DNA from 3 places in the Sporosarcina sp. GW1-11 genome. Region 2 is predicted to be linked to each of the others. Evidence: predicted binding sites of a transcription regulator. Region 2 holds the regulator's gene; each other region holds the start of a gene.
What was found. The regulator LexA, encoded in region 2, represses DNA repair genes until DNA is damaged. The targets are predictions, from matches to a motif close to CGAACATATGTTCG.
Positions count from the first base shown of each region.

Region 1: a site for LexA is predicted at 1,965-1,978, ahead of ORD22_RS01920 (YhjD family protein). Genes of this name have one in related genera too.
Region 3: a site for LexA is predicted at 2,503-2,516, ahead of ORD22_RS01220 (malate synthase). Genes of this name have one in related genera too.

Region 1 is NZ_JAPMIW010000001.1:389,628-393,924, forward strand. It holds gene ORD22_RS01910 (amidohydrolase) at 1-891, shown strand, start outside; gene ORD22_RS01915 (competence protein ComK) at 1,068-1,604, shown strand; gene ORD22_RS01920 (YhjD family protein) at 1,567-1,944, opposite strand; gene ORD22_RS01925 (nuclear transport factor 2 family protein) at 2,088-2,669, opposite strand; gene ORD22_RS01930 (response regulator) at 2,726-3,406, opposite strand; gene ORD22_RS01935 (sensor histidine kinase) at 3,435-4,297, opposite strand, start outside.
Region 2 is NZ_JAPMIW010000005.1:16,533-20,829, reverse strand. It holds gene tkt (transketolase) at 1-935, opposite strand, end outside; gene ORD22_RS04865 (DUF896 domain-containing protein) at 1,044-1,280, opposite strand; gene ORD22_RS04860 (YneB family resolvase-like protein) at 1,347-2,000, opposite strand; gene yneA (cell division suppressor protein YneA) at 1,997-2,323, opposite strand; gene lexA (transcriptional repressor LexA) at 2,520-3,140, shown strand; gene ORD22_RS04845 (methionine gamma-lyase family protein) at 3,185-4,297, opposite strand, start outside.
Region 3 is NZ_JAPMIW010000001.1:247,592-251,888, reverse strand. It holds gene ORD22_RS01240 (TRAP transporter permease) at 1-4, shown strand, start outside; gene ORD22_RS01235 (hypothetical protein) at 358-507, shown strand; tRNA gene ORD22_RS01230 (tRNA-Val) at 700-772, shown strand; gene ORD22_RS01225 (threonine aldolase family protein) at 1,219-2,265, shown strand; gene ORD22_RS01220 (malate synthase) at 2,719-3,555, shown strand; gene ORD22_RS01215 (RluA family pseudouridine synthase) at 3,823-4,297, shown strand, end outside.

The sequences.
Region 1 (4,297 bases), on a different contig from region 2:
TACGCTTCTACAGTGCCTGGTGTCATGCATGCTTGCGGACATGATGGTCATACAGCAACTCTTCTGCAACTAGCCAAAGCACTAAATGAAATGCGCGAAGACTTAGCCGGAGAATATGTTTTCATCCATCAACACGCTGAAGAACTGGCTCCGGGTGGTGCGATTGCCATGATTGAAGATGGTTGTCTTGAAGGTGTGGATGTTATTTTTGGTACACATCTATGGTCACTCTATGAGACTGGGATTATTCACTATGCAGTGGGTCCGGTTATGGCTGCGGCTGACCGCTTCTTAATTAAAATACAAGGTGCTGGTGGACATGGTGCATCTCCTCAGCAAACAAAAGATGCGGTCGTTATCGGTTCACAGTTAGTCATGAACTTACAACAAATCGTTTCTAGACGTGTAGATCCAATCGAATCAGCTGTATTATCAGTGGGCTCTTTCGTTGCAGATAATGCGTTCAACGTTATCGCAGACCAAGCAGTTTTAGGTGGCACGGTGCGTACATTCACACCAGAAAACCGTGATTTGATGGAGCGTGAAATCAAGCGCGTAGCAGAAGGTACAGCAATCACAAATGATTGTCAGATTGAAGTAGGGTATTTCCGCGGCTACCCTGCTGTCATTAATCATGAAAAAGAAACAGAATTCCTAAAAACTGTAGCAAAATCTATTCCTAATCTAAAAGGCGTAGAGGAAATGCAACCGCAGATGGGCGGAGAAGATTTTGCGTATTACTTGGAAAAAGTGCCTGGCACATTCTTCTTTACAGGCGCAAAACCAAAGGATGCGTTTCCACATCACCATCCACGTTTCGACATTGATGAAGAAGCAATGCTTGCAGCAGCCAAAACACTTGGTGCAGCCGCAATTGAATACCAGAAGTGAAATAGTGCCACCGACAGAAGTATACTTCTGTCGGTGGCTTTTCAAATGTATACGTCAGAAAACAAGCCGAATTAATAGAATATTCACCATTTTGTATTTTTAATATTGATTTTCGTTTTTTCTGTTTTATAATTAATAGAACAAGTATATTGTCCTATTACTAGGGAGGGATCGATATGGTAAATCAACAAAATTTGTCTTCTTATATTGTTACATTTAATACTTTTGCATTACTTCATGGACAACATTCAAATCCATTCTATACAAAAGTTGTAGAAAACAATCGGACATTCATTGTCGAAAAAACGCCATTGGAAATTATGAAAGATTCTTGTGCTCATTATCGTACAAACTTCGATTCGATTATTAACAGTTCAAAAAATGACTTGAAAAATCGTCCGAAGCCACCGATCATGCTAACACACTTAAATAATCGACCACTGTTATTCTTCCCTTTACTGTCACCAACGTTACATAAAAATTCGTGGGTTGCTTATCATGCAGTGAAAGATACACATCAATGTGCAGACGGTGTCTCTGTTGTATTAAAAAATGACACGCATATGCCACTGGATACTTCGATGGCAACTGTTTACCGTCAAATGGCACTGTCCCACATATTATCGCAACGATTCGACAATGCCCAAGAAGAGTTAAGAAGTTCCTATTATATGATTATGGACCGTAAAAACTCTGACTCTCCAATTTCCTAAGGTATTGATTTAACAGCTCTTCGGTACGATTTCGTAAGCGTACATTCAAGTAGCGACGAGTATCTTCATAGCCATTGTATAGGAATAGATACTCTGTAAATAATTCATCTGTCGATTGCCGAATCACTTTCATCTTGCGTCGCTGCAAATAGTTCGCTGTTTTTTGTAGATCTATTGTTACAGCATTCATCGTTTCATCCAATAAATGAAGGTATGGACTTTTCAGTTTAATTGGAGCTTCTTGCAGAATACTACGGTCCCGTTCTAAAATAGTTAGTAGCATCGGTAAGTATATATAGTTCTCCATATAAGGTAATGCCTCCGCAGGAAGGAAAGGCATATGAGTCACCTCCTCGAAAAAGAACAAACGTTCGTAAATAGATTATAATTCTATTTGTTCAAAAAAGCAAGTATCACTAGTACGGTAAACTTTTTTCATTTTCTTGCATGAAAAAAGTTCCAGCATAATCGCTGGAACTTTCATTAGTTTACAGGTTCGTTCACATTTTCATCTCCGATAAAGTAAATTGAAAAGACTTTCCATTGACCGTCTTCTTTATTAAAAACAGTTACTTGGCGTCCTTCAGGAGCATTTTCTACACCGCTCTTCACGTCAGTTAAGGTTGTTTTCATAGTCGCGAACAATTGCGCCTCTTTTTCACTATATTTCACAATAGTTTCATTGTCTGTCTCGCGTCTTATGGTAGTTGATTTAAACATTTCTTCTGCAACAGCCCGTTCTTCTTCAGCGTCATAGCCTTCTTTAGATAACGTCGCGAGATAGCCATCAATATCTTGATTATTAAACGTCTCGATATATTCATTAAATACTTCCAGAATAGCCTTACGTTCGTCATCCGGCACATCTGTCGCTTCTTCCACTTGATCTCCCGACATGCTAAACCCTACCTTATTGTCATCCACGCCATGATCGATCGCTCCGCTTCCAGGAGTTGCTTCACCGTTATCGACATCATTTGGATTTGTTTCCTCTGATTTATTACATGCGCCTAAAACTAAAGCTAAAGCTAAGGCGATTGATGCGGCTGCTATTTTCTTTTTCATAATTTCCTCCCACATAGAGAAAAAGGCCTTTCAATTTCAAAAGACCTTTTCATTTTTTAATTAACTTCTACCCAACCATTTTTGATCGCTGTAACGACGGCTTGTGTACGGTCATTCACATTCATCTTCTGTAAAATACTAGACACGTGGTTTTTCACGGTTTTTTCTGAGATGAATAGCGTTTCACCAATTGTTCGGTTACTTTGGCCATCTGTCAATAACTGTAACACTTCACATTCACGCTTCGTCAATAAATGAAGCGGTCGACGGATATCATTTTGTTGGAATGATCCTTTATGTTCTCTATCACTCAAACGACGGAATTCCGACACGAGATTATGCGTCACTTTCGGGTGCAAATATGACCCACCATTAGCTACTACTTTAATAGCCTGTACAATTGCATCTGCATCCATCTCTTTCAACATATAGCCGAGTGCACCTGTCTTCAACGCATGTGTCACATATGACTCATCATCATGAATTGAAAGCATAATAACTTTAGCATCTGGATATTCTTTGACCAACTGCTCTGTAGCATCGATACCATTCATACGTGGCATATTAATATCCATTAGAACGACGTCTGGCTCCCACTGACGATACACTTCAAGTACTTCACTTCCATCGTCACCTTCCGCCACTACATTAAACGAATCCTCAAAATCTAAAATTCGTTTAACTCCTTCTCGGAATAACTGATGATCATCTACAATTAAAATTTTTGTTGTTTCCATATTCTATTCCTCCCAATATTCACATTACTTACAGTTCTTCATCTAGCGGAATTCGTAAAAGAATCGATGTGCCTTCTCCAATTTTCGAAATCACATTCATTTCACCTTTAAGTAAATCCACACGTTCCCGCATGCCTATCAAACCAAATGATTTATCCTTCACTTCTTTTGTATCAAAGCCGCAACCTTTGTCTTTTACAAGTATATTTACGGTATCACGCAACCATTCAATTTTGACCCAAATTTCGTCTGTTTTCGCATGTTTGATACAGTTATTCACAGACTCTTGTACAAGTCGAAAGATCCCCACTTCAAAATTGGAATTGAGTCTTCTTTCAGCTCCATTGCTATGAAAATGAATGGTTAGCGGTGCCTCATATTCACTAATGGTTGATAAAAACTTCCGTAATGTCGGAACAAGTCCTAAATCATCTAAAGCCATCGGACGAAGATCATAAATAATACGTCTTACTTCCGATAACGCTCCCTTTACCATCTCTTTTAGATTAGACAGTTCCAGTAAGGCTTTGTCCGGGCCATATTGTACAAATGTCTTCTCGATCAAGCCAGAACGCATCAACACATTGGCTAACATTTGCGCGGGTCCATCATGAATATCACGTGACAGTCGCTTTCGTTCTTCTTCTTGAGCTTGAATAATTTGAATAGCAAAATCTTGTTTATGACGAGCAGTTTCAAGGGCTACACTTACATTTTTCAAATCAGATGTTAAGTAAGTGATCACAGTAGTTACTTGATTTACAAGTTGATTCGCCCTTTCAATTGTAGTGAGAAGCATCGCAAGCCGACGTTCCAGCTCATCTCGTCTCTCCCGCAACTGCTTTTCCTCCATTTTATTGATAGAGACGCGTACAAGCAAATCATTTGCAG
Region 2 (4,297 bases):
CATTGTTGCTCTTTTTGAACACCATTCACTTCTGCAGCTTGTTTAAAGTTATCATATACTTCAGTTGGCACATGGAATTCTTCTTCAAAAGTCCACTTATAATAGTCTTTTGTAAGAGCCATTTCCTCCTTGCCCAATGGTGCTCCGTGCACATCGGCTTTACCGGATTTATTTGGAGAACCATAACCGATCACCGTTTTAACTTCGATAATTGTCGGTCCGCCCGTATTTCCTTTTGCTTCTTCTATTGCTTTACCAACAGAATCGATATTATTACCATCATCTACGCGCACGTAGTTCCAGTTGTATGATTCAAAACGTTTTTTAATATTTTCAGAAAACGACATGTCTAGATCGCCATCTAAAGAAATATCGTTACTATCATATAGTACAATTAACTTATCAAGTTGTAGATGACCAGCTAGAGAAATCGCTTCCGCTGCCACACCTTCCATCAAATCACCATCTCCGCAAAGAGCGAATGTATGGTGATCGACAATATCAAATCCAGGCTTATTATATGTTGCAGCCAAATGTTTCTCAGCCATCGCCATTCCTACAGCCATTCCGATCCCTTGGCCTAGTGGACCTGTAGTAGCTTCTACACCAACTGTATGACCATACTCTGGATGTCCTGGTGTTTTAGAATCCCACTGTCTGAAATTCTTAATATCATCAATTGTTAAACCATAGCCGCTTAAATGTAGCAAGCTGTATAAAAGCATAGACCCATGTCCTGCTGAAAGCACAAAACGGTCACGATTGAACCATTGTGGATTTGCTGGATTATGATGTAGATGTTTTGTCCATAGCGTGTAAGCCATTGGAGCAGCCCCCATAGGTAAGCCTGGGTGTCCTGAATTTGCTTTCTCAATCGCATCGATTGATAATGTTCGGATTGTCGTTATTGCCAGTTGATCGATCTTTTCGGTCATTCTGTACATCCTTTCCGTCCTGTCTCATCTGAGTGTTTTATAGTACATATTCCTACTCTAGTGTAGTCAATTTTTATAAAAATTACAATGTAAATCAGCTTCTAGCCGTTAATTTAGCGGCTTCTGATTTTCTCTTGCTTCTTTAACTTTTTCAGGTGTGACATCATTTCCTTCAGAATCAATCACTTTTACAGATTCGATAGTTTCACGCATACTAGAACGGAAAGTTTCTAAATATTCTTTTCGTAATAGTGTTTGTTCCTTTGCTTCTTCAATCGATAGACCTGTTGTTTTCTTTTTATTCGCCAATTCATTAATACGTTTCATCTTCTTTTCTGACAACATATTTACACCCTCCAAAAAATCTTCATTAATTAAAATGTAAACAACATGGGGGAAAAGTGCAAACGATTAGTGTTCCCGCTCCTGAAACTCTTTATATCTCCGATGAACAGTAGCTTTACTGGCAGAATGACCTAGACCTTTCAAGACGTTAGCAATCTCTTCAAATGTCAATCCTTTACTACGTAGCGCGACAATTTCTTCCATAGGTAGTTCCAGCCTTTCTCTTCCAGGGCCTTGGTCGATAGAATGTAAATTCAATGAAGGATCATATCCTCTTCGAACCGCACGTTTCATTCCACGACGAATTTTTGCATTATGTAATTTACGTTGATATTCTTCTACGAGTGCTAAAATCTCAAGCAACATCGTATCCATTTCATTTAACTCAATCATGCCATTTGAATGGTTTGATATGACTGTCGTTTCACTTTTGGCAATAACGTGCAAAATAGCTACTCTTGCATTACCTCTACCTAATCTCGTCTCATCTTGAATGAATACAGCATCGATATCTCCCTTTTGTATCCGATCCAATAGTGAAAGTAATCCTTCACGATCCATATCATAGCCACTCTGACGATCTGTGAATACTTCCACACATTCATAGAAGAGTTCTTTAGCTAATTGCTCCAATTCTTCTTGTTGTCTAATAATTGATTGCTCTTGTGTCTCTTTTTCTGTACTGACACGGCAATAAATCACGCATTTCTTCTCTGTCATCTACCTTCCACTCCTAGTTCCGCGACGCGAGAATCGGTTCCTTTCTTTAGTTTAACAGGGAGACGTAATAATTCACCTGAGTTGATCTGGTCTGACGTTAATTCATTTAACGATCTTACTTGATCAATCCAGTGCTGCCTCGGTATACCATCAGAATAGCTAGATGCGAGTCCCCACAACGTATCTCCTTCATCAATAACAATTTCCATATAATGATCTTCCTCTGCCAACTGATCGAATTGATACCAAGCAAAAGATAGACAAACTAGTAAAAGTAACGCGAAGTAATAATTTTCTTTAATAAATTTCATTATGAAGTTCATAATAAGTCCTCCTCGAATTTTCATTTTAAGAATACATGTTCGTAGCACTTATTAGTAATTATAAGCGAACGTACGATTGCCTGTCAAGCGGAAATCAGAACCTTTGTTTGATTAGTAATCGAACACATGTTATACTATATTCAAAATAATTGTTTAGTATTCAGCGATTTTTAAACTATTCGAAGAGGTGAATTACTTGAAAAAGATATCTAAAAGACAAGAAGAAATATTAGCATTCATCAAGGATGAAGTGCGATTAAAAGGCTATCCCCCATCCGTACGTGAAATTGGAGAAGCTGTTGGATTAGCATCAAGTTCGACTGTACATGGTCACTTATCGCGTTTAGAAAGTAAAGGTTTCATCCGACGCGACCCGACGAAACCTCGTGCGATAGAAATCTTGGATCCAGAAGGCCTTGACGAATTAAAAAGCGGTGTCATGCATGTACCATTAGTTGGTAAAGTAACTGCTGGTAATCCTATTACAGCCGTTGAAAATATTGAAGAATATTTCCCTCTACCAGATACATTTGGATCTTCAGATGATGAGATCTTCATGCTTGAGATTGTAGGAGATAGTATGATTGAAGCAGGTATATTAAATGGCGACCGAGTAATCGTTAGACAAACACATTCGGCTTCCAACGGAGAAATCGTTGTAGCAATGACTGAAGAAGATGAAGCAACGGTTAAGCGATTCTTTAAAGAAAAGGATTTCTTCCGCTTGCAGCCTGAAAACTCTTCCATGGAACCTATCATCGTAGATAAAGTTTCGATATTAGGTAAAGTCGTTGGTGTCTACCGAATGATCCATTAAAAAAGTGTATCAACTAACCTTCAAAGGTTGTTGATACACTTTTTTTAGACCAGCTTTTTTTCTACTAGTTGCTCCATAGATGTTAGTACAGCTGTTTTTACATGCTCATATGTCAACCCACCCTGAATATATGCTGTATATGGTGGACGGATTGGACCATCAGCCGTCAGTTCAATGCTAGATCCTTGAACAAATGTTCCAGCAGCCATGATGACATCATCTGTATAACCTGGCATATAGGAAGGTTCAGGTGCATAGTGCGCGTTGATTGGAGAATTTTGCTGAATCATTTGGCAAAACGCAATCATTTGCTCAGCATTCGTGAAGTTAACAGATTGAATGAGATCTGTACGCTGTTCGCTATAATGCGGTGTCGTATCCATGCCAAACATTCCGAAAAATGCTGAAGTAAATAAAGCCCCTTTTACTGCTTGGCTCACTACATGCGGTGCCAAGAAAAATCCTTGGTACATTTCAAGCAACGTATCAAGAGAAGCCCCCGCTTCAGCACCTAATCCTGGGGAAGTCATACGATACGCACATTTCTCCACTAACTCTTTTTTACCCGCGATATAACCACCTGTTCTTGCCAAGCCGCCACCCGGGTTTTTTATTAAGGAACCTGCCATCAAGTCTGCTCCTACTTCTGTCGGTTCCTTCATTTCTACGAATTCACCATAGCAGTTATCGACAAAGATAATCACATCTTCTTTAATATTACGGATTTCCTTAATCATCTGCTCTATTTCATGTATGCGGAATGATGGATTACTTGAATATCCTTTAGAACGCTGAATCGCCACGATTTTCGTCTTCGCTGAAATCGCTTCTTTTGCTTTCGCGTAATCCACTGCCCCATCTTCTTTTAAGTCAATATGCTGATAACTAATCTGATAATCTTCTAATGAACCTGTATCCTTACCGTTTCCTGAAATAATGGATTCCAACGTGTCATATGGCTTTCCAGTTATGTATAACAGCTCATCTCCAGGACGTAAAATCCCAAAAAGACTAATCGTAATTGCATGTGTGCCAGAAATGATTTGATTTCTAACTAGACAATCTTCTGATCCAAACACATCGGAATAGACTTGTTCTAGCGTATCTCGTCCACTGTCATCATATCCATAGCCTGTAGATCCAGTTAAGTGAAAGTC
Region 3 (4,297 bases), on a different contig from region 2:
CTAAAAAATCTTGCTTGCTCAATTATTTGAGTAAGCAAGATTTTTTTAACCTTTTAACTATTTTTACAATCTAAAAGCTATCGAGTGAAGGAGTATAGTCCTAAGGTTTTCAGAAAAATAGCAACCTTCACTAGACTAGTAATCGTGAGGTGTTAGCTAGCTGTGGATAAAAGAAACATAATTAAATTGAAAAGTCAAGATTCCAAAGGGACGTAAAAAAGAGAAACATTTTTGGACTATTTACGCAGTTTTGCAAAGACTCATTCTGTATATACTACGAATAAGCAATTCGATAACAAATAACGGTGAACACATATTGATTCACAATTCAATAACAACTAGAAAGGAGAGAACGCTATGCAAACACAGGATATATGGTGGGAAACTGTATTTGAAGGACACTTAGCACACGGATTCAATAAAGAGCGTATGGGCGAACTAGATCAAGAAGAATTTTTGTATTTTGAAATTGAGCAAGTTGAGGAGCACTTAAATCAAATGCAATAAGTAAAGGGGGATTTTAAACTGAATCTGGTAAAATGCTTGCATGAAAATCAGTAATTTTTCTACTAGATTAGAAAAGTTACTGATTTTTAAATTCCCTATTTACAAAAGTTGAGGATGATGCTATTATAGTATTTGTGCTTAAGTAAGCTAACATGCTTACTTGATTCAAGTTTAACGAATACAATTTTTTACGTCCCGTTAGCTCAGTTGGGAGAGCACTTGCTCGACAAGCAAGAGGTCACTGGTTCGAACCCAGTACGGGGCATAGGTGCCAAACCTAAGTTATTTACCGTCGGAACACGGTTTTTAACAATAAGCAGTCCTATTAGACCGAATGTCTAGGGGCTGTTTTTTTATGTGTTGAAATTGAACTTATTCTATTTATTAGGATAGGATTATTTAAAAGGTGTTTCCAAACCAATGTGTTTTGCTGGTTTGGAAACACCTTTTGTTATTATAAAAACAATGTTCCAAAATGAAAATAGACGCACTTTTATAGTGACCGCATCTTTAAAAGCATAATATGAGTGTCGTCGCTAGTACTTATAAGGAGCTAATTGATTACACTCCTTCGATTGTTGTTGTTTGGTTGGTAGGTCGTAAAAAAAGTGATATGATTTATTCTACAGGTTGTTAAGGAAATGGGCTTATTGTCGAAGCGGTATCAGCAACGTAGTATGAACATTAGAATAAAAGTCTGGAGATGGAAAAATGATACGATTTGAAAATGACTATACAGAAGGAACGCATAAGCGAATTCTGCAGAGATTGATCGAGACTAATGAAGAACAGACTCCAGGATATGGCATGGACGAGCATTGTGAAAATGCAAGAGCTTATATTCAAAAAGCGTGTGATGCTGAAAATGCGGATGTACATTTTTTGGTAGGTGGCACTCAAACGAACACAACTATAATCGCGTCTATCTTGCGGCCGCATCAAGGGGCGGTGTCTGCAGTTAGTGGACACATCGCAGTACATGAAACGGGAGCCATTGAAGCTACCGGTCATAAAGTGCTTACTTTGCCTAGTGAAGATGGAAAAATCCAAGCGGTTCAGGTGAAAGAACTATATGATGCGCATTGGAATGATGTTACACATGAGCATATGGTGCAACCGGGCTTGGTTTACATTTCTAATCCTACAGAAAACGGAACGACCTATAGTAAAGCGGAATTGGAAGCTTTGAGTCAAGTGTGTCGTGAATGTGAGTTGCCATTAGTATTGGATGGCGCTAGATTAGGGTACGGCTTGGCGGCAAAAGATAGTGATTTAACGCTGACGGATATTGCAAAACTATGTGATGTATTTTACATTGGTGGAACGAAAATGGGTGCTCTGTTTGGGGAGGCAGTAGTCATCACCAATGAAACTCTTAAAAAAGATTTCCGTTATTTTATCAAACAAAGAGGCGGTCTGCTCGCTAAAGGCAGACTATTAGGCATTCAGTTTGAAACTTTGTTTGAAGATGGGTTATACAATGAAATCTCTGAACATGCTGTGGAAATGGCGATGATCATTCGAGAAGCGTTTGTTAAAAGTGGATTTTCATTACGTTATGATTCTACGTCAAATCAGCAATTCCCGATTTTACCGGATCACGTAATTTCGGAACTAAGCAAAAAGTATTCATTCTCCTTCTGGGAAAAAGTTGATGCTACAAATAGTGCAGTGAGATTTTGTACAAGTTGGGCTACTAAAAAAGAGCATGTAGAAATGTTAATAAACGATGTAAAGCATATTGCACTTAAAATATAATTGCGCTACAGTTCATTCGATGATTGGGCGCTTGATTAGGTACTAAATGTTGGTACAACAAAAAGTATAGCGACAAAAGGAAGGGCCGAAGCCGGTATGGATTCGAGCCTTTTTTATGTCCCAAGAAAAAGTAACGATTGTCCCCATACTACACTTGAGTAGTGGGATGTATAGTGTTTTTTTTACATAAATATAAACACAAAACACTAAATTGTACGATATATAAATATGGATTGTCAATCAAAAGTTTGATAAAATTCAAAATATATGGTATGATGTAGTTATATCAGTAATTGACAGGGCATTCGATAATCGTACGCAACTTCTTCCGACAAGAATTTGAGTGCGTTTTTTTGATTTAACGGTTGTTTGTTTGATTCGCTTAAATAGTTTTTGGATAAGTAGGTTGGGCAGGAAGAAATATCGAAATAATTATATGAGGAGTGTGGGTCGGTGAATTTAATTAATGAAGAAATAACTCATAAAGTGTTCGGTGAAGGAAATATTGTGGAACATGAGGAATCGGTTATTACCGTTAATTTTGATAAACATAGTAAAAAGTTTGTTTATCCAGATGCATTTAAAAAGTTTATTACATTAAATGATCGTAGTGCAGCAAAAACATTGAAGGAAGTTATTTTGAAAAAAGAAGAGGAAGAAGAGTTACTTAAAAGAAAACGTGAAGAAGAAAAAGCGATTCAGTTGCTTGAACAGCAACGAAGAGACATGCTAAAGAACCATAGTATTCATGAGAGCTCACAAATTGCTTTCTGGCTGGACGAGTCAATGCAAGAAGAAGTATTTACTGACTGGCAAGTATCTACTGGTAATGTTCAAAGTGGTAAAAATAAAGGTCAGCCAAATAGAGTAGCTCGTTTGCGTCCAAATAGCGCAAGTCTTCTTACTGCAAGAGCATCAGATCAACCCGAAACAGAAAGACGGATTCTTGGACTCTTCATGGTAAATGAAACGTTTACAGGCAATCTTGGCCCTGACGGTATGGTCCCTTCCCATGCACAATTAAGAATTGAGCTTACAGAACAAGAAGCAGAGCAAATGCCTTTCTGGAAATATTATAAAAATAAGAATTACCCTGATCGAACTTCATGGAATTCGGGAAGATTTCGTTATTTTGATAATATTTGGACTGCTCAAATCGTAAAAGATATCATTGCATTAAAAACGGATGAAGAGCAAATTAAAGTAGCTACAGAATTTCTGGAGTATTTCTGTAAATTGAATGCCATTGACATGAATAATATCCCAGAGGCGAACGGACCATTAGCTTAATATGAATTTATTGTTAGCAAACTCCATTTGCTGTTCAGGTATTGAAACTAAAAACTGATGGTGGGCTAGATATACCCTCCGTTAGTATACAAACAACCGAATAATTCACGAAATATACTATAAATCCCTTGCGACTTGACGTTGCTGAGGGATTATTCTGGTTATATCATCTTTCGGTGGGAAGAAGTAATTCAAGCATACAAGTTCAGAGGCTGTGGTGTATAATTTAACTACTATGCCTATTTAGGTGAGCAGGGGGAAGTTTTTATGAAGAGAAAGCAACAAGCAAATCGCGCTACGGAATATATAGTTCAAGAACCGATCGAGTTACTGCCATTTTTATTGAAAACTATGTCAAAGAGTAGTCGGAATTCGGTTAAGTCTATTCTTACGCGTGGACAAGTTAGTGTAGATGGGCAATCGGTGAAACAACATAATTATTTACTCCAACCAGGTCAGAAGGTAGAAATTCAAAGTAACAAAGCGTCACTAAATCATTCGAAATTAGTTGGCGTAACCATTTTACATGAAGATGAAGATCTCATTGTAATTAATAAAGAAGCAGGACTCCTTTCTGTAGCTTCTAAAACAGAAAATGAGATGACTGCCTACCGTCAAGTGACAAATTATGTTAAAAGTAGCCGTCCTCAAAATAGAGTATTTGTCGTGCACAGATTAGATAAAGACACATCCGGCGTGATGATGTTTGCTAAAAATGAAAAAACACAACAAACGCTACAAA